Regions from separate parts of the Streptomyces sp. NPDC003036 genome, predicted to be linked through region 4. Evidence: riboswitches for the same ligand, from Rfam matches in the RefSeq annotation. Region 4 holds a riboswitch; each other region holds the start of a gene.

What was found. Region 4 has a riboswitch for cyclic di-AMP ahead of ABZX67_RS29165 (LysM peptidoglycan-binding domain-containing protein). Riboswitches for the same ligand answer to the same signal wherever they lie in the genome.
Region 1: another riboswitch for cyclic di-AMP. It lies ahead of ABZX67_RS10145 (M23 family metallopeptidase); the one in region 4 lies ahead of ABZX67_RS29165 (LysM peptidoglycan-binding domain-containing protein).
Region 2: another riboswitch for cyclic di-AMP. It lies ahead of ABZX67_RS20010 (transglycosylase family protein); the one in region 4 lies ahead of ABZX67_RS29165 (LysM peptidoglycan-binding domain-containing protein).
Region 3: another riboswitch for cyclic di-AMP. It lies ahead of ABZX67_RS28810 (C40 family peptidase); the one in region 4 lies ahead of ABZX67_RS29165 (LysM peptidoglycan-binding domain-containing protein).

Annotation. Positions count from the first base shown of each region.
Region 1 is NZ_JBEXNO010000010.1:115,508-119,513, forward strand. Features, by position in the region: gene ABZX67_RS10135 (pitrilysin family protein) at 1-322, shown strand, start outside; gene ABZX67_RS10140 (pitrilysin family protein) at 349-1,716, shown strand; cyclic di-AMP (ydaO/yuaA leader) riboswitch at 1,968-2,133, shown strand; gene ABZX67_RS10145 (M23 family metallopeptidase) at 2,147-2,929, shown strand; gene ABZX67_RS10150 (GntR family transcriptional regulator) at 3,142-3,807, shown strand; gene ABZX67_RS10155 (HPr family phosphocarrier protein) at 3,965-4,006, opposite strand, start outside.
Region 2 is NZ_JBEXNO010000025.1:100,426-104,431, forward strand. Features, by position in the region: gene ABZX67_RS20000 (cytochrome P450) at 1-273, shown strand, start outside; gene ABZX67_RS20005 (transglycosylase family protein) at 439-1,344, shown strand; cyclic di-AMP (ydaO/yuaA leader) riboswitch at 1,617-1,787, shown strand; gene ABZX67_RS20010 (transglycosylase family protein) at 1,791-2,501, shown strand; gene eno (phosphopyruvate hydratase) at 2,756-4,006, shown strand, end outside.
Region 3 is NZ_JBEXNO010000049.1:42,087-46,092, reverse strand. Features, by position in the region: gene pcrA (DNA helicase PcrA) at 1-2,087, opposite strand, end outside; cyclic di-AMP (ydaO/yuaA leader) riboswitch at 2,286-2,442, shown strand; gene ABZX67_RS28810 (C40 family peptidase) at 2,441-3,355, shown strand; gene ABZX67_RS28805 (hypothetical protein) at 3,378-3,731, opposite strand.
Region 4 is NZ_JBEXNO010000051.1:6,222-10,227, reverse strand. Features, by position in the region: gene ABZX67_RS29170 (nucleobase:cation symporter-2 family protein) at 1-1,032, opposite strand, end outside; cyclic di-AMP (ydaO/yuaA leader) riboswitch at 1,645-1,814, shown strand; gene ABZX67_RS29165 (LysM peptidoglycan-binding domain-containing protein) at 1,819-2,580, shown strand; gene ABZX67_RS29160 (hypothetical protein) at 2,591-2,866, opposite strand; gene ABZX67_RS29155 (class I SAM-dependent methyltransferase) at 3,005-3,760, opposite strand; gene ABZX67_RS29150 (aminotransferase class V-fold PLP-dependent enzyme) at 3,812-4,006, opposite strand, start outside.

The sequences.
Region 1 (4,006 bases), on a different contig from region 4:
GCTGGCGCGGTTCGCCGCCGAGGGCCCGACGCCCGAGGAGATGGAGCGGGCCCAGGCCCAGCTGGAGCGCGAGTGGCTGGACCGGCTCGGCACGGTCGCCGGCCGCGCCGACGAGCTGTGCCGCTTCGCCGTGCTGTTCGGCGACCCGCAGCTCGCGCTCACCGCCGTCCAGCGCGTCCTGGACGTCACCGCCGAGGAGGTGCAGGCCGTCGCCCAGGCGCGGCTGCGCCCGGACAACAGGGCCGTACTGGTCTACGAGCCGGTCAACGGCGACCAGAGCGATGCCGACCACAGCGAGGAAGAAGAGGGGGCCGACCAGTGAGCGACGCCGCTGTGTCCCTGACGTCCATGGAGTTCCACCCGCAGCCCCGGCCCGGTACCGCCCGGCCCTGGGCCTTCCCCGCCCCCGAGCGCTCCACCCTCCCCAACGGCCTGACCGTGCTGCGCTGCCACCGCCCCGGTCAGCAGGTCGTGGCCGTCGAGATCTCCCTGGTGGCCCCGCTGGAGGCCGAGCCCGAGGGCCTGGACGGCGTCGCCACGATCATGGCCCGGGCGCTGTCCGAGGGCACCGACAAGTATTCGGCGGAGGAGTTCGCCGCCGAGCTGGAGCGCTGCGGCGCCACGCTCGACGCGCACGCCGACCACCCCGGCGTACGCGTCTCCCTGGAGGTCCCGGTCTCCCGGCTGGCCAAGGCCCTCGGCCTGGTCGCCGACGCCCTGCGCGCGCCCGCCTTCGCCGACAGCGAGGTCGAGCGCCTGGTGCGCAACCGGCTCGACGAGATCCCGCACGAGATCGCCAATCCGTCGCGCCGCGCCGCCATGCAACTCTCCAAGGAGCTGTTCCCGGCCGACTCCCGGATGTCCCGGCCTCGCCAGGGCACCCTCGAGACGGTGGAGCGGATCGACTCCGCGGCCGTACGGGCCTTCTACGAAGCCCATGTCCGGCCCGCCACGGCCACCGCCATCGTCGTGGGCGACCTGACGGACGTCGACCTCGACGCGGTGCTCGCCGACACCCTCGGCGCCTGGACCGGCGACACCGCCGAGCCCCGCCCCGTACCGCCCGTCACGGCCGACGACACGGGCCGTGTCGTCATCGTCGACCGCCCCGGCGCCGTGCAGACGCAGCTGCTGATCGGCCGCGTCGGTCCCGACCGGCACGACCGCGTCTGGCCGGCCCAGGTGCTCGGCACGTACTGCCTCGGCGGCACCCTCACCTCGCGCCTGGACCGCGTGCTGCGCGAGGAGAAGGGCTACACCTACGGCGTACGGGCCTTCGGCCAGGTGCTGCGCTCCGGTCCCGGAGGCAACGGCGCCTCGATGCTCGCCATCAGCGGCTCCGTCGACACCCCCAACACCGGTCCGGCCCTCGACGACCTGTGGAAGGTGCTGCGCACCCTCGCCGCCGAGGGCCTGACCGACGCCGAGCGGGACGTCGCCGTGCAGAACCTCGTGGGCGTCGCCCCGCTCAAGTACGAGACGGCGGCCTCGGTCGCGGGCACCCTCGCCGACCAGGTCGAGCAGCACCTCCCGGACGACTTCCAGGCGCAGTTGTACGCCCGCCTGGCCGAGACCGGGACGGTGGAGGCCACGGCCGCGGTCGTCAGCGCCTTCCCCGTGGACCGTCTCGTCACCGTGCTCGTCGGCGATGCCGCGCAGATCAAGGAGCCGGTCGAGGCGCTCGGTATCGGTGAAGTGAGCGTCGTCACCGGCTGATTGACGGCGGGTCGGCCGCGCGTCGCCGGCCGCGTCACCGGCGGAACCCCGGCATCCATGCGGATGCCGGGGTTCCGCCGTCTGCTGCCGCTGCCCTCGCCGGTCCACCGCATGTCCGTTTTGTTGGGGAGGTTACGTGTCTGCCCTGTGGCGTGCGCTACAAAAAACCGTGTCCGTTTGGTGATTGAAAGATCAGCCGCTTAGCGTCTGATGCGCTGTCCGCCCGCTGTACCCGCCGCATCCGCGGCACCGGGCAGCCATCGCCGAATCCCCATCGGGCGCGAGCCCGGGGAGCCGGGGACCCACACGAAGTCCCTGGGGTGAATCGGACGCCTTCGCATCCGTGCGGAGGGGCCCGTAGGAGACCTTCCTGCTCCGAACCCGTCAGCTAACCCGGTAGGCGAGAAGGAAGGAAAGGATCAGCCACCGTATGGCGTTCACCCGTGCCACCGGGAAGCACCGTGCCCCGAGCCGCCTGAGCCGCAAGAGCGCACACGTCGCCGGCGTGGCGGCCATCGCCACCACCGGCGTCATCGGAACCCTCGCTTCCCCGGCGCTCGCCGCCGACGCGGACGTCCGCGCACTGGAGGACACCGGCCTCAACCAGGCGGTCATCACCGACACGCTCGCCGAGACCGTCGACGCCCAGGCCGAGGCCCAGGAGCGCGAGGCCGAGGAGGCCGCCGCCCGCGCCGCCGCCCAGGCCAAGGCCGAGGCGGAGGCCAAGCGCAAGGCCGAGGCCCGCGTCAAGGCCGCCCGCGAGGCGGAGGAGCGCGCCGCCCGCGAGGCCGAGCGCAAGCGCCTGAACTCCTTCACGCTCCCGGTCGCCGGTTCCTACGTCAGCACCGGCTACCAGACCGGCGGCGCCATGTGGTCCTCCGGCAGCCACACCGGCGTCGACTTCCACGCCCCCTCCGGCTCCACGGTCGTCGCCGTGGGCCTGGGCACCGTCGTCGAGGCGGGCTGGGGCGGCGCGTACGGCAACAACGTGGTGATCCGGATGGCCGACGGCACGTACACGCAGTACGGCCACCTCTCCTCCGTCAGCGTCTCGGTCGGCGAGCGGGTCATGCCCGGCCAGCAGATAGGCCTCTCCGGTTCCACCGGCAACTCCTCCGGCCCGCACCTCCACTTCGAGGCCCGTACGAGCGCCGAGTACGGCTCCGACATCGACCCCGTCGCGTACCTGCGCTCGCACGGCGTCAACGTCTGACCTCCGACCGCACGACCCGAGACAGACAAGGCCCCGGCTCCTCATCCGAGCCGGGGCCTTCGCCGTTCTCCGGCGCGGCCGGTCTGGCCAAAAGATATCCATGGATTTCGACCCGGCGTCGGAAATTCAGGAATGGTGCCATAGAGTCACTGAACACTCGTCAAATCGGTCGGACGCACGCTGTTTCGCGCGCATTACGTCGGAGGTTCGGTATGCGCATTCCCGCGCACTCGGTATGCACGGCGATTCGCGACGACATCGTCTCCGGCGTCTTCCCGCGTGGTAGCCGCCTCACCGAGGAGCAGCTGGCGCGCCGCTACGGCGTCTCCCGCGTCCCGGTCCGCGAGGCCCTGCGAACCCTGGAGTCGGAGGGCTTCGTCACCACCCGCCGCCACGCCGGGGCGTGTGTCGCCGAGCCCACCGAGCAGGAGGCCGCCGACCTGCTGGAGGTCCGGGCGCTGCTGGAGCCGCTCGGCGCGGCGCGGGCCGCCCAGCGGCGTACCGAGGCGCACCTCAAGGTGTTGCGGGGCCTGGTCAGGCTGGGCCAGGAGCGGGCGCGCCGGGGCCAGGGGGAGGACCTGCGGGCGCTCGGCGACTGGTTCCACGAGACGCTCGCCCAGGCCTCCGGCAGCCCGGGCCTGACCGCCCTGCTGACCCAGCTGCGGCACAAGATCGCCTGGATGTACGCGGTCGACCAGCCGCCCGCGCCCGTGGAGGCGTGGGCCGAGCACGGCGCGATCGTCGACGCGGTGGCGCGCGGTGACGCCGAGCGGGCCCGGGCGCTGACCGCACTGCACGCCGAGCGCTCACTCGGCGCGCACCGGCTGCGTGTGAGGAGTCCGCAACATCGCGTCAACACGGTGAGCGCCCGCAATTAACAACGCGGCCGTATACAGAAAGGTTCACCAAAAAAGCGGAGCCGTATCACCCCGGAATTCGGGGGCGATACGGCTCCGCCGCAAGAGGACAGGTAATTGTCCGAGGTGATGTCGAGGCGACGTCCGAGGTGATGGCCGGGACGATGCCCGAAGCCCGTCAGACGGTCTCGGGAAGCTCCTCGAGACCCTCCGCGACCAG
Region 2 (4,006 bases), on a different contig from region 4:
GACACCCTGGACCTGGCGCGGCGCGACAACCAGCACCTGGGGTACGGGCACGGCATCCACTACTGCCTCGGCGCGCCGCTCGCCCGCCTCGAAGGGCAGACCGCGCTGGCGACGCTGCTGACCCGGTTGCCGGACCTCCGGCTCGCGGTGGATCCTGCCGATTTGCGGTGGCGCGGGGGGCTGATTATGCGTGGACTGCGCACGCTCCCGGTCGAGTTCACCCCCTTTGGGAGGGGTCCCAGCGGGGCACCGGAAATGACGATCCGTCAGTAATGTGATCTTCGCGTAATCTCCCCTGCATCGACTTGTGACTGACGTTCGAATGCCGCTACGTTCACCGTCACCTCAGCAGTCACGCGAAAGGCACACCGCATGCGCTCCGGGAACGGCAGGCACCGTCGACCCCGTCAGGCCCCCGCCATCGTTGTCGCGGCAGGGGTGACCGGATCCGCCATCGCCCTTCCGCTGCTCGGCGCCGGCTCCGCGTCGGCCGTCGACGCCCACACGTGGGACCGGGTCGCCGAGTGCGAGTCCGGCGGCGCGTGGAGCGCCGACATGGGCAACGGCTTCTACGGCGGACTCCAGCTCTCGCAGGAGACCTGGGACGCGTACGGCGGCAAGCAGTACGCCCTGCGCCCCGACCTCGCCAGCCGCGCCCAGCAGATAGCCGTCGCGGAGCAGGTCTACGCCGCGACAGGCGTCAAGACCTGGGAGACCTGCGCCCCCATCGTGGGCCTGGGCGGCGCCACCGGGGCGAAGCCGGACGCCACGCCCGACGCGTCCTCCGGCACCGCGACGCCCGAGGCCGCCCCGGACGCCGCTCCCGGCGCGTCCGCTCCGGCCGACGCCGGCCAGCCGGTGGAGCCCACCGAGCCGGTGACCCCCGCCGACCCGGTCGAGAGCCTCCTGCCGGCCGAGCCCGCCGCGCCCACCACGCCGGACGCCGCGCCGGAGACGTCGGCCCCGGCCGCCCCGCCCGTCCCCGGCAACGGCAAGCACCGCGGCGCGCCCGACCCGGCGGAGCCCCCGGCGGCGACGGACCCGACCGCGACCGACCCGGCCGCGCCGGAGGCCGAGAACCCCACGAGCGCCGACAATTCGGTCAGCGGGCGCGAAACGGACGGCCACACCTCGCGAGGTGACGGCGCGACACGCGACCTGGCGGACGCCCAGCCGGGCGCGTACACCGTCCGCCCCGGCGACAGCCTCTCCGCCATCGCCGCGGCGAAGGACCTCGAAGGCGGCTGGACCGCCCTCTATGACGCCAACCGCCAGACCGTGGGCGCCGATCCGGACCTCATCCTGCCCGGCCAGAGCCTCGATCTGGCCCCCGCGCAGCGCTAGGTGGCGGGGGTGTTGGTACCCCTATGTCCGGGTCTGCGTCAGTGAGACATGAGTCTCTTTGTGCCAACTGGCGCCTCACGAACGCACGATGTGTCCGATCCGCCCCTCACCTGCGCAAACGTCCGTCAAGCGCAGGGCGGTAGGGGCGGATTGACCCGGATGTCCGTCTTTGAACTTCACCGGGCTCTGTGATTACGGTCTTCATCGCTCGCCATCGCGGGCCCCTTCGACCGGTACGCCGAATCCTGCCGCCGGACGCAAGGGAACAGTCGTCGCGTCATGCGCCGAAGGCAGGAGCGGGGGACCCAAGGTAGGTGCCGGCCCCCGGCCGTCGAAGGACGGTCCGTGAGCCGGCTTGGGGTGAGGCCGCGCGAGTCGCGCGGCGGGGCAGCTCATCAGCCCTAACCCGACAGCTCACCTCGCAGGCGTCGGTGAGGAGAATCTCCATGCTGTTTTCCAGCAAGGTTTCCGGCAAGGCCAAGCACCGTCGCCCGTCCAAGGCGGTCCGTTTCGCCGCGTTCGCCGGCATCACCGGCGTCGCCGTGGCCGCCCCGCTGATGGGCGCCACCTCCGCCTCGGCGGCCACCTCCGCCGAGTGGGACAAGGTCGCCCAGTGCGAGTCCGGCGGCAACTGGTCCATCAACACCGGCAACGGCTACTACGGCGGCCTGCAGTTCTCGGCCTCCACCTGGGCCGCGTACGGCGGCACCGCGTACGCCGCCACCGCCGACCAGGCCAGCAAGGCGCAGCAGATCGAGATCGCCGAGAAGGTCCTGGACGGCCAGGGCAAGGGCGCGTGGCCGGTGTGCGGCGTGGGCCTGTCCAACGCCGCGTACGACGGCGGCGCCGCCGAGCGCACGGCCGAGCAGCCCACCACCCGCAGCGAGCAGCGCACCGCGCCGAAGGCCGCGCCCAAGGCCGGGGAGGCCCCCAAGGCCGCGCCCAAGGCCGAGGCGAAGAAGACCGTCACCACCCCGACCGGCAAGAAGGTCGCCAAGGGCGACGGCGAGTACAAGGTGAAGGCCGGCGACACCCTCAGCACCATCGCCGAGGCGGAGAACGTCGAAGGCGGCTGGCAGAAGCTCTTCGAGCTGAACAAGGACATCGTCGAGGACGCCGACCTCATCTACCCGGGCCAGCAGCTCCACCTGAGCTGACCCCCCGACGGCCCCGGCCCGAGTCGCCCATGCGGCGGCGGGCCGGGGCCTTCGCGGTTACCGGCAGGTAAACCTTGTGGGCTTTTGCCCCGTAAACAGGGCCCTTGGGTCGTTTTTCGTCCCACGAGGCGGGCGTCGGCTGGCCCCGGCCCCCCGGCCGGATAGGCTCTTGTCGCACGGCGCAAGGCCAAAGAGACCCTGCACCCTGCACCGCTCGCGTCACACATTGCGTCACATCCCAGAAGGAGATGCTCGTGCCGTCCATCGACGTCGTCGTAGCCCGGGAAATCCTGGACTCCCGAGGCAACCCCACGGTCGAGGTCGAGGTCGGCCTCGACGACGGCAGCACCGGCCGTGCTGCCGTCCCGTCCGGTGCCTCCACCGGTGCGTTCGAGGCCCTCGAGCTCCGCGACGGTGACAAGGACCGCTACCTCGGCAAGGGTGTCGAGAAGGCCGTCCTCGCCGTCATCGAGCAGATCGGCCCGGAGCTCGTCGGCTACGACGCCACGGAGCAGCGGCTGATCGACCAGGCGATGTTCGACCTGGACGCCACGCCCGACAAGTCGTCGCTCGGCGCCAACGCCATCCTCGGCGTCTCCCTCGCCGTCGCGCACGCCGCCTCCGAGGCGTCCGACCTGCCGCTCTTCCGCTACCTGGGCGGCCCGAACGCGCACCTGCTGCCCGTTCCGATGATGAACATCCTGAACGGCGGCTCGCACGCCGACTCCAACGTGGACATCCAGGAGTTCATGATCGCCCCGATCGGCGCGGAGTCCTTCTCCGAGGCGCTGCGCTGGGGCGCCGAGGTCTACCACACCCTGAAGAAGGTCCTGAAGGACAAGGGCCTGTCCACGGGTCTGGGCGACGAGGGCGGCTTCGCCCCGAACCTCGACTCCAACCGCGCCGCCCTCGACCTCATCCTCGAGGCCATCAAGCAGGCCGGCTACACCCCGGGCAAGGACATCGCGCTGGCGCTCGACGTCGCCGCGTCCGAGTTCTACAAGGACGGCGCGTACGAGTTCGAGGGCAAGTCCCGCTCGGCCGCCGAGATGACCGACTACTACGCCGAGCTCGTCGAGGCGTACCCGCTGGTCTCCATCGAGGACCCGCTGTTCGAGGACGACTGGGACGGCTGGAAGACCATCACCGAGAAGCTGGGCGCCAAGGTGCAGCTGGTCGGCGACGACCTGTTCGTCACCAACCCGGAGCGCCTGGCCCGCGGTATCGAGGAGGGCGCCGCCAACGCGCTGCTCGTCAAGGTCAACCAGATCGGCTCGCTGACCGAGACCCTCGACGCCGTCGAGCTGGCCCAGCGCAACGGCTTCAAGTGCATGATGTCCCACCGCTCCGGCGAGACCGAGGACGTCACCATCGCCGACCTGGCCGTCGCCACCAACTGCGGCCAGATCAAGACCGGCGCCCCGGCCCGCTCCGAGCGCGTCGCCAAGTACAACCAGCTGCTGCGCATCGAGGAGATCCTCGACGACGCAGCGGTGTACGCGGGC
Region 3 (4,006 bases), on a different contig from region 4:
CTGCGCATCGACGACCGCGTGAGGTAGAGCCGCTCGCGGGCGCGCGTGATGCCCACGTACGCCAGGCGCCGCTCCTCCTCCAGCTCCTTGGTCTGGCCGAGGGCGCGCATGTGCGGGAAGACGCCGTCCTCCATGCCCGTCAGGAACACCACCGGGAACTCCAGGCCCTTGGCGGTGTGCAGCGTCATCAGCGTGATGACGCCGGAGCCTTCCTCGTCCTCGTCCGGGATCTGGTCGGAGTCGGCGACCAGCGCCACCTGCTCCAGGAACTCGGCGAGCGTGCCGGGGTTCTCGCCGCGCTCCTGCTCGAACTCCAGGGCCACGGCGGCGAGCTCCTGGAGGTTCTCGATGCGCGTCTCGTCCTGCGGGTCGGTGGATGCCTGCAGCTCGGCGAGGTACCCGGTGCGCTCCAGGACCGCCTCCAGGACCACGGCCGGTCCGGCGCCGGACTCGGCGATGGTGCGCAGCTCGTCCAGCAGCGTGTTGAACCGCTTCACGGCGTTCGCGGAGCGCGCCGCCATGCCGTACGCCTCGTCGACGCGGCGCAGCGCCTGCGGGAAGGTGATCTTCTCGCGGAGCGCGAGCGCCTCGATCATCGCCTCGGCGCGGTCGCCGATGCCCCGCTTGGGCACGTTGAGGATGCGGCGCAGCGGGACGCTGTCCTCCGGGTTCGCCAGCACGCGCAGGTACGCCAGGACGTCCCGGACCTCCTTGCGCTCGTAGAAGCGGACGCCGCCGACGACCTTGTACGGCAGGCCGACGCGGATGAAGATCTCCTCGAAGACACGGGACTGGGCGTTCGTCCGGTAGAAGATCGCGACGTCGCCGGCCTTCGCCTCGCCCGCGTCCGTCAGCCGGTCGATCTCGTCGGCGACGAACTGCGCCTCGTCGTGCTCGGTGTCCGCGACGTACCCGATGATGCGCGTCCCGGGGCCGGCGTTCGTCCACAGGTTCTTGGGGCGGCGGCTCTCGTTGCGCTCGATCACCGCGTTGGCGGCGGAGAGGATGGTCTGCGTGGAGCGGTAGTTCTGCTCCAGCAGGATCGTCGTCGCGTCGGGGTAGTCCTCCTCGAACTGGAGGATGTTGCGGATGGTCGCGCCGCGGAAGGCGTAGATCGACTGGTCGGCGTCACCCACGACGCACAGCTCGGCCGGGTCCAGGTCCTCGTAACCGGTGCCCACCAGTTCGCGTACGAGCGTGTACTGGGCGTGGTTGGTGTCCTGGTACTCGTCGACGAGGACGTGGCGGAAGCGGCGGCGGTAGTGCTCGGCGACGTCCGGGAACGCCTGGAGCAGGTGGACCGTCGTCATGATGATGTCGTCGAAGTCCAGGGCGTTGGCCTCGCGCAGCCGCGCCTGGTACATGCGGTACGCCTCGGCGAGCGTCTTCTCGAACCCGTCGGCGGCCTGGTCGGCGAAGGTCTCCTCGTCGATCAGCTCGTTCTTCAGGTTGGAGATCTTGGCGCTGAAGGACTTCGGCGGGAACTTCTTCGGGTCCAGGTCCAGGTCGCGGCAGACCAGCGCCATGAGGCGCTTGGAGTCGGCGGCGTCGTAGATCGAGAAGGACGACGTGAAGCCGAGCCTCTTCGACTCGCGGCGCAGGATGCGCACGCACGCGCTGTGGAAGGTCATCACCCACATGGCGTTGGCGCGCGGGCCGACGAGCTGCTCGACGCGCTCCTTCATCTCGCCGGCGGCCTTGTTGGTGAAGGTGATCGCCAGTATCTGGCCCGGGTGGACGTGCCGCGTGGCCAGCAGGTGGGCGATGCGGTGGGTCAGCACCCGGGTCTTGCCCGAGCCGGCACCGGCGACGATGAGCAGCGGCGAGCCGGTGTGGACGACGGCGGCGCGCTGCTGGTCGTTCAGCCCCTCCAGCAGCGCGGCGGGGTCCACGACGGTGCGCGGCGCGCCGTCGCGGTGGTACGCGTCCCGGGCCGGGGGCACGTCGTAACGGTCCCCGAAGAGGTCGTGCGGGACCTCCTCCGGGGCCGGGGCGTGGTCCTCGGCGTCCTCGGGGGGCGGCGGCGGTTCCTCGGAGGTGTGGTTCCGCAGGTCCGCCAGGAAGCTGTCGTCAAAGAGGCTGCTCATCGCCTATCGAGTCTAGGCCGCCCCACTGACAGTCGGGGCCGAACCGGTTTCGTCGCTCACCGCCACCTCGCATAAGCGCAGCGTAAAGGTCACGAAAATGTATCCGGCATATCGAACATCATCCTTCACAGCACCACCACACGTTGGCTAGCGTGCCGCACAAGCGGGCCGTTCCCTCATCGGCGAACCACGCCGATCGGACCGCCCACGCCGAATCCACTTCCCCCGCACGGGAGTTGGAACCGGGGACCCACCATGCACCATGGGGTGAATCGGCCGTTTCCGCAGGCCGTAGGGCACCTTCCGTTCGCCCGAACCCGCCGGTTGACCCGGTAGGCGGTCTACGGAAGGAGATGCCGGCCTTGGCGTCGCATCGCAAGCCGCGCAGCCGCACCACCCGCACGTTCAGTACGTTCGGTTCGTTTGGTACGAATTCCCCCGCCGTCGGGGTCACGACGGCCGCCATCGCCTCGGTCACGACCCTGCTGTCCGCTCAGTCCGCCCAGTCCGCCGAAGCCGCACCGGGCCGGCCGACGGTCGAGGAGGTGCAGAGAAAGGTCGACGACCTCTACCGGCAGGCCGGCACGGGTACGCAGGCGCAGCGGTACGCCACTCCCGTCCAGCCCGTCCAGCCCGTGCAGCCCGTCCAGCCCGCACGACCTCTACCGACCGCCACGCCCGTCAGTGATGTCGTCGAGGTGGCGAAGGCGGAGCCCGCCGCGCGGCAGGCCGAGTCGGCGAAGACCCCGGAGGCGCTGCGGGCCGGCAAGCGGACGGTGCAGCGCAAGCTCGCGGAGGCGCGCACCCTGCTGGCATCGCGGACGGAGACGCCGGCGGAGACGCCGGCGCACGAACCGGCGTACGAACCGGCGTACGAACCGGAAACCTGCGGGACGGAGACGGGCCCCGACCGCGCCGCAGCCAAAGCCGACAAGGTGCTGGCCTTCGCCCGCGCCCAGCTCGGCAAGCCGTACGTGTGGGGCGCGGCCGGCCCGAGCTCGTACGACTGCTCCGGTCTGACCCAGGCGGCCTGGAAGGCGGCGGGTGTCGACCTGCCGCGTACCACCTGGGAGCAGGCCCATGTCGGCACGCGCGTCTCCATGGACGAGCTGCGCCCCGGCGACCTGGTGTTCTTCTACGACGACATCAGCCATGTCGGCATCTATCAGGGCGACGGCGTGATGATCCACGCCCCGCGGCCCGGGATGAACGTACGCGAGGAGCCGGTCCACTCCATGCCGGTGTCCGGCTGCGTGCGCCCCGCGTAAGAGAGACCCCGGACCTCAGACCTCAGGTCCAGAGCGTCGCGATGAAGATGTTGGCGACGGTGAGACCGCCCACGGCGCCGAACAGCGGCTTGTCGACCGTCTCCTCGTCCCGCTTGACGTAGACCAGGCCGAGAATGACGACCAGGATCGCGAGCTTCACGCCGATCTTGATGTTGTTCACGGTCTGCTCGTCGGCCTGGTTCAGCCCGACCAGGGCGACACCCGTGACCAGCATGGTCAGCGCGCCGTGCAGCATGCCGGGGCTGAAGCGCGCCGTGCCCGCGCCCATCGCCTTCATCTGGGACAGGAAGCCGCCCAGCAGGGCGCCGATGCCGATGATGTGCAGCGCGACGAAGACATTGATGAGTACGTCCATGCGCCGGAGCCTAACCGGGGCCATAGCACCGGCCCCCGGTCGGGGTTGCCTCATTCGTCGCCTCGGTCACAGCTGATACGGAATGTGAGGTTCCAGGCGCGTCGCCGCCGACGGAAGCCGCTCCCGAACTCTCACCTGCGGGCAATTGCGGTCACTCCGCCTCACCACCGTGACCGGCGGGCTTAGCGTCCTCCCCCAGGTGGCCGGTTCTCCCACCGCCGTCTTCCGACTCCCGGACGGCGGCCGGCCACCCCACCCACACGTGACAGGGAAGG
Region 4 (4,006 bases):
CAGCAGGATCATGAAGACACCGGCGGCCACCACCACGAAGCGGCTCACCACCCGGGACATGCGGACAAGTCCGATGTTCTCGGCGAATGCCACATAGGGGAAGGAGTTGAAGATACCGCCGAGCATCGTGGACATGCCGTCGGCCCGCAGCGCGCGCGTGACGGTGTCGCTGTCGACCTTCTTCCGGGCGATCTCGCCGATGGCGTACACGTCGCCGGTCGTCTCGACCATCGTGATCAGCATGACGACGACCATGGCGACGATGGGCAGCAGCTCGAACTGCGGCATGCCGTAGTGGAAGGGCGTGGTGACGCCGAACCAGGCGGCGTCCGCCACCTCGTCGAAGTGCGCGTCACCGAGCATCCAGGCGACGGCCGTGCCCACGATGAGCCCGATGAGCACGGCGAGGCTGCTGAGGATCGGCTTGCCGAGCCGGACCACGACCAGGATCAGGAGCAGGGTGCCGAGCGCGTAGGCGAGGTTCTCGCCGGAGCCGTACGCGGGGTCGCCGATGAGGTGGGAGCCGCCGGCGGCGTTCTGGAGGCCCACCGGGATGAGCGTGATGCCGATGATGGTGAGGATCGTGCCGATGACGACGGGCGGGAAGTACTTCACCAGCCTGCCGAAGAACGGCGCGCAGAGGAACGTGGCGATGCCGGCCGTGATGACCGCGCCGTAGACGACCAGCAGACCGGCGGTGCCGCCGCCCGCGCCTATGCCGATCGCGACCATGGGGGAGACGGCGGTGAAGGTGACGCCCTGCACCAGGGGCAGCCGCGCGCCGATCTTCCAGACGCCCAGCGCCTGGATGATCGTGGCGATGCCGCAGGTCAGCAGGTCCGCATTGATCAGGTGGACCAACTGCTCGTCGGAGAGCCCGAGGGCGTTTCCGAGGAGTACGGGGACGATGACGGCCGCCGCGTAGAACGCGAGGATGTGCTGGAAGCCGTAGAGCGTGAGCTGCGGGAGGGGGAGCAGTTCGTCGACGGGATGCGTCTGCGTCCCGGAGTGCCGTCGGGAGACTCGTGCCATCTCTGCCTTGCCTTACAAGAGGTAGGTGAATGAGAGAGGAGCCGACGCCTCGGAGCCCGGATGTATCAGGACGAGGCCTCGTCGGCCCGTACGGAGTCGACGTCTGGCGGAGTTGCCGACACCACGTCGCCCTGCACTTGGATGTGCGTCCTGGTTTGAGGACCTTTCCTTCGATCGGCATGACGAAACCGCCCTGCGCATGAGATCCGCAGGTGGAGCCGATCGGGGCGCTCACCCTAGTTGACGTCGGACGTTCCTCGCGAGTAACCGGAACGGCACTCACCGCTCCCCCGTCCCACCAGGCGCACCTTTCGCCCGCATATCTCTGGTTTCAGAGATATCGGGCTTACTTGAGCGATTTCTTCAACAACGCCACCCCGAGGGCCATTTGCGCGCGCCGTGACATGGCTCACCTCGCGCCGCCCGGGAAAACACCCTCCCCGGCCTATTTCCCCTGCTGGGAAAGAGAATTGAGTTTCCGACAGCAGCCACTTCATGGCGTTTCCGTAACCACGCGTGCGCGTTTCGCGGCTTGTTCCCGCCCACGGCTCTCGCTTACCGTCACGGCAATCCGGTCGGACCGCCGAATCCTGCCGCCGCCCGGAATCCGCACCCACTCACCCACCGACGTACGGCAGGAGCGGGGGAACCAGGTAAGCCGCCGATCCGGAAACGGAAAGGCTCGGGGTGAAGTCGCGTGCGCACGCCCTCGTGTGCGCGTCGCGGCCGGGCATCTCCAGCCCGAACCCGACAGCTCACCTCGCAGGCGACGGAGAGGAATGCGCCATGCCCGCACAGGGTAAGCACCGCCGTCCCAAGAACAATCCGCTCGCCCGCCGTTTCGTCGCCGCGGGCACGGGCGGCGCCGCACTCGCCCTTCCCCTGTTCGGTGCCACCGCGGCCGAGGCTGCACCGAACGCGACGCCGAATGCGGCGCCTGCCGCCGCCGCGAAAAAGGCCCCGGCGTCGCCCGTCACGTATTCCGTGACCGCGGGCGACACCCTTTCCGAGATCGCGCAGGACCACGGCGTCAGCGGCGGCTGGCAGAAGCTGTACGAGGACAACAAGTCCGTCGTCGGCGACAACCCGTCGCTCATCCGCCCCGGCATGAAGCTCACCATCGGCGCGAAGTCCACCGCCGCGCCCGCGTCGACCGAGCGGGCCAGCCGCTCGACGGCCCGGCCGGCGCTCGCGAAGACGGCGAAGCCCGCCAAGCCCGCGACGTACGCGAACAACCTCGACGGCTGGATCAAGGAAGCGCTGGCCATCATGGCCGAGCGCGGCATTCCCGGCTCGTACGAGGGCATCCACCGCAACATCCTGCGCGAGTCCTCCGGCAACCCGCTGGCCATCAACAACTGGGACTCCAACGCCGCCGCGGGCACCCCGTCCAAGGGTCTCCTCCAGGTCATCGACCCCACGTTCCGCGCGTACCACGTGCCCGGCACGTCGACGGACCCGTACGACCCGGTCGCCAACATCACCGCCGCCTGCAACTACGCCGCCGACCGCTACGGGTCGATCGACAACGTCTTCGGCGCGTACTGAGCCGCCGACCTCACGGGCGGGGGACGGTGGCCCCGCCGCCGGACCGCACGGCTTCCACCACGGCGTCGTGCAGCACGCGGCTGGCCTCCTCCGACGAGCACGGCACGGGGCTGCCGCTCATCGGGAACCAGTCGGAGGCCCCGCTGTGCTGCACGGCCACCCGTGCCTCGCCGTCGACCCAGGTGGTGTGCACGTCGAGTTCACCGGTGATGACACCGACCGTGTCGGTGCTCACGCCACCGCGTCCGGCGAAGACCCGGACCGTCGTCCACGATGCCCACGTCACGTTCCCATGCTGACCCCGCTCCGCCGGTCGCGCGACCGGCGGGGAGGGGCGGTTGCGTGAAGGAGCCGTGACGCCACGGGACGTGGTCGGCGGACCCGGCCGGCGAACCCGGTTGAGGAACGCGGTCGGCGAGCGTGGTCAGCGCACGGCCACGAGGACATGGCTGTTGCCGAACTGCCAGACCGCTCCCGCCTCCTCGAAGCCGGCCTCGCGCAGCAGGGCGAGGTGCCCGGAGAGGGTCAGGTCGTTGCCCTCGCAGCGCGGGTGCCGGTGGTGGCGGTGGGCGGAGAACAGCGGCGCCAGCTCCGGGTCGGCGGCGACCCCGGACCACCACGTCTCCCAGTCGTCGTCGGCGACGGCCGGTTCCCGCTCGGCCCGTCGGCGCCCGATGTGCAGGGCCAGCTCGCCGAGCTTGGCGGAGTCGGGGCAGATGTGGTCGCAGTTGACGAGCACCCCGCCGGGGCGCAGGCGCCCGGCGAGGTCGCGGTAGACCCGGCGCAGGGTGCGCTCGCTGAGGTAGTGCAGCGCCGTCGTGGAGACGGCCGCGTCCACCGGCCCGGCCGTCCCGGCGGTGTCCAGCCAGCCGGGCTCGCCGATGACGGCCTCCACGTACCGCACGGCCGGGCCGTAGTAGGCCCGGCCGAGCTCCAGGAGGCGCGGGTCGGCGTCGACCGCCACGACCCGGGCGCGGGGCATCCGGCGGGCCAGCCGCGCGGCCAGGGAGCCCGGGCCGCTGCCCAGGTCGAGGACGAGGGGCGCCCGGCGGTCCGCCGTCACGCCCTCGACAATGTCGGCGATGACGGTGAACGCCTCCTCGCGGTCGATCGCGTACCGCTGCTGCTGCCTCTCCCAGCGGTCCACCCATCGCGCGGCCGCCACCGTGTTGACACTCATGTCCTCTCGCGCCCCTGCCTTCTCACCACACCATCTAATCGGTCATGGAAATCATTGCAGACTAGCGAGTGCGGCGAGCAGCCCGTCGATCTCCTCGGGTGCGTTGTACACGTGCAGGCTGACCCGCACCGAGCCGTCCCCCGGGTCCGCTCCCGCCTGGCAGTGGCTGTCGGAGCGCACCATGAAGCCGTGGCTGTAGAGGATGAAGCCGAGGTCCTGGGAGCCGATCTCGCGGTGCCGGAAGGC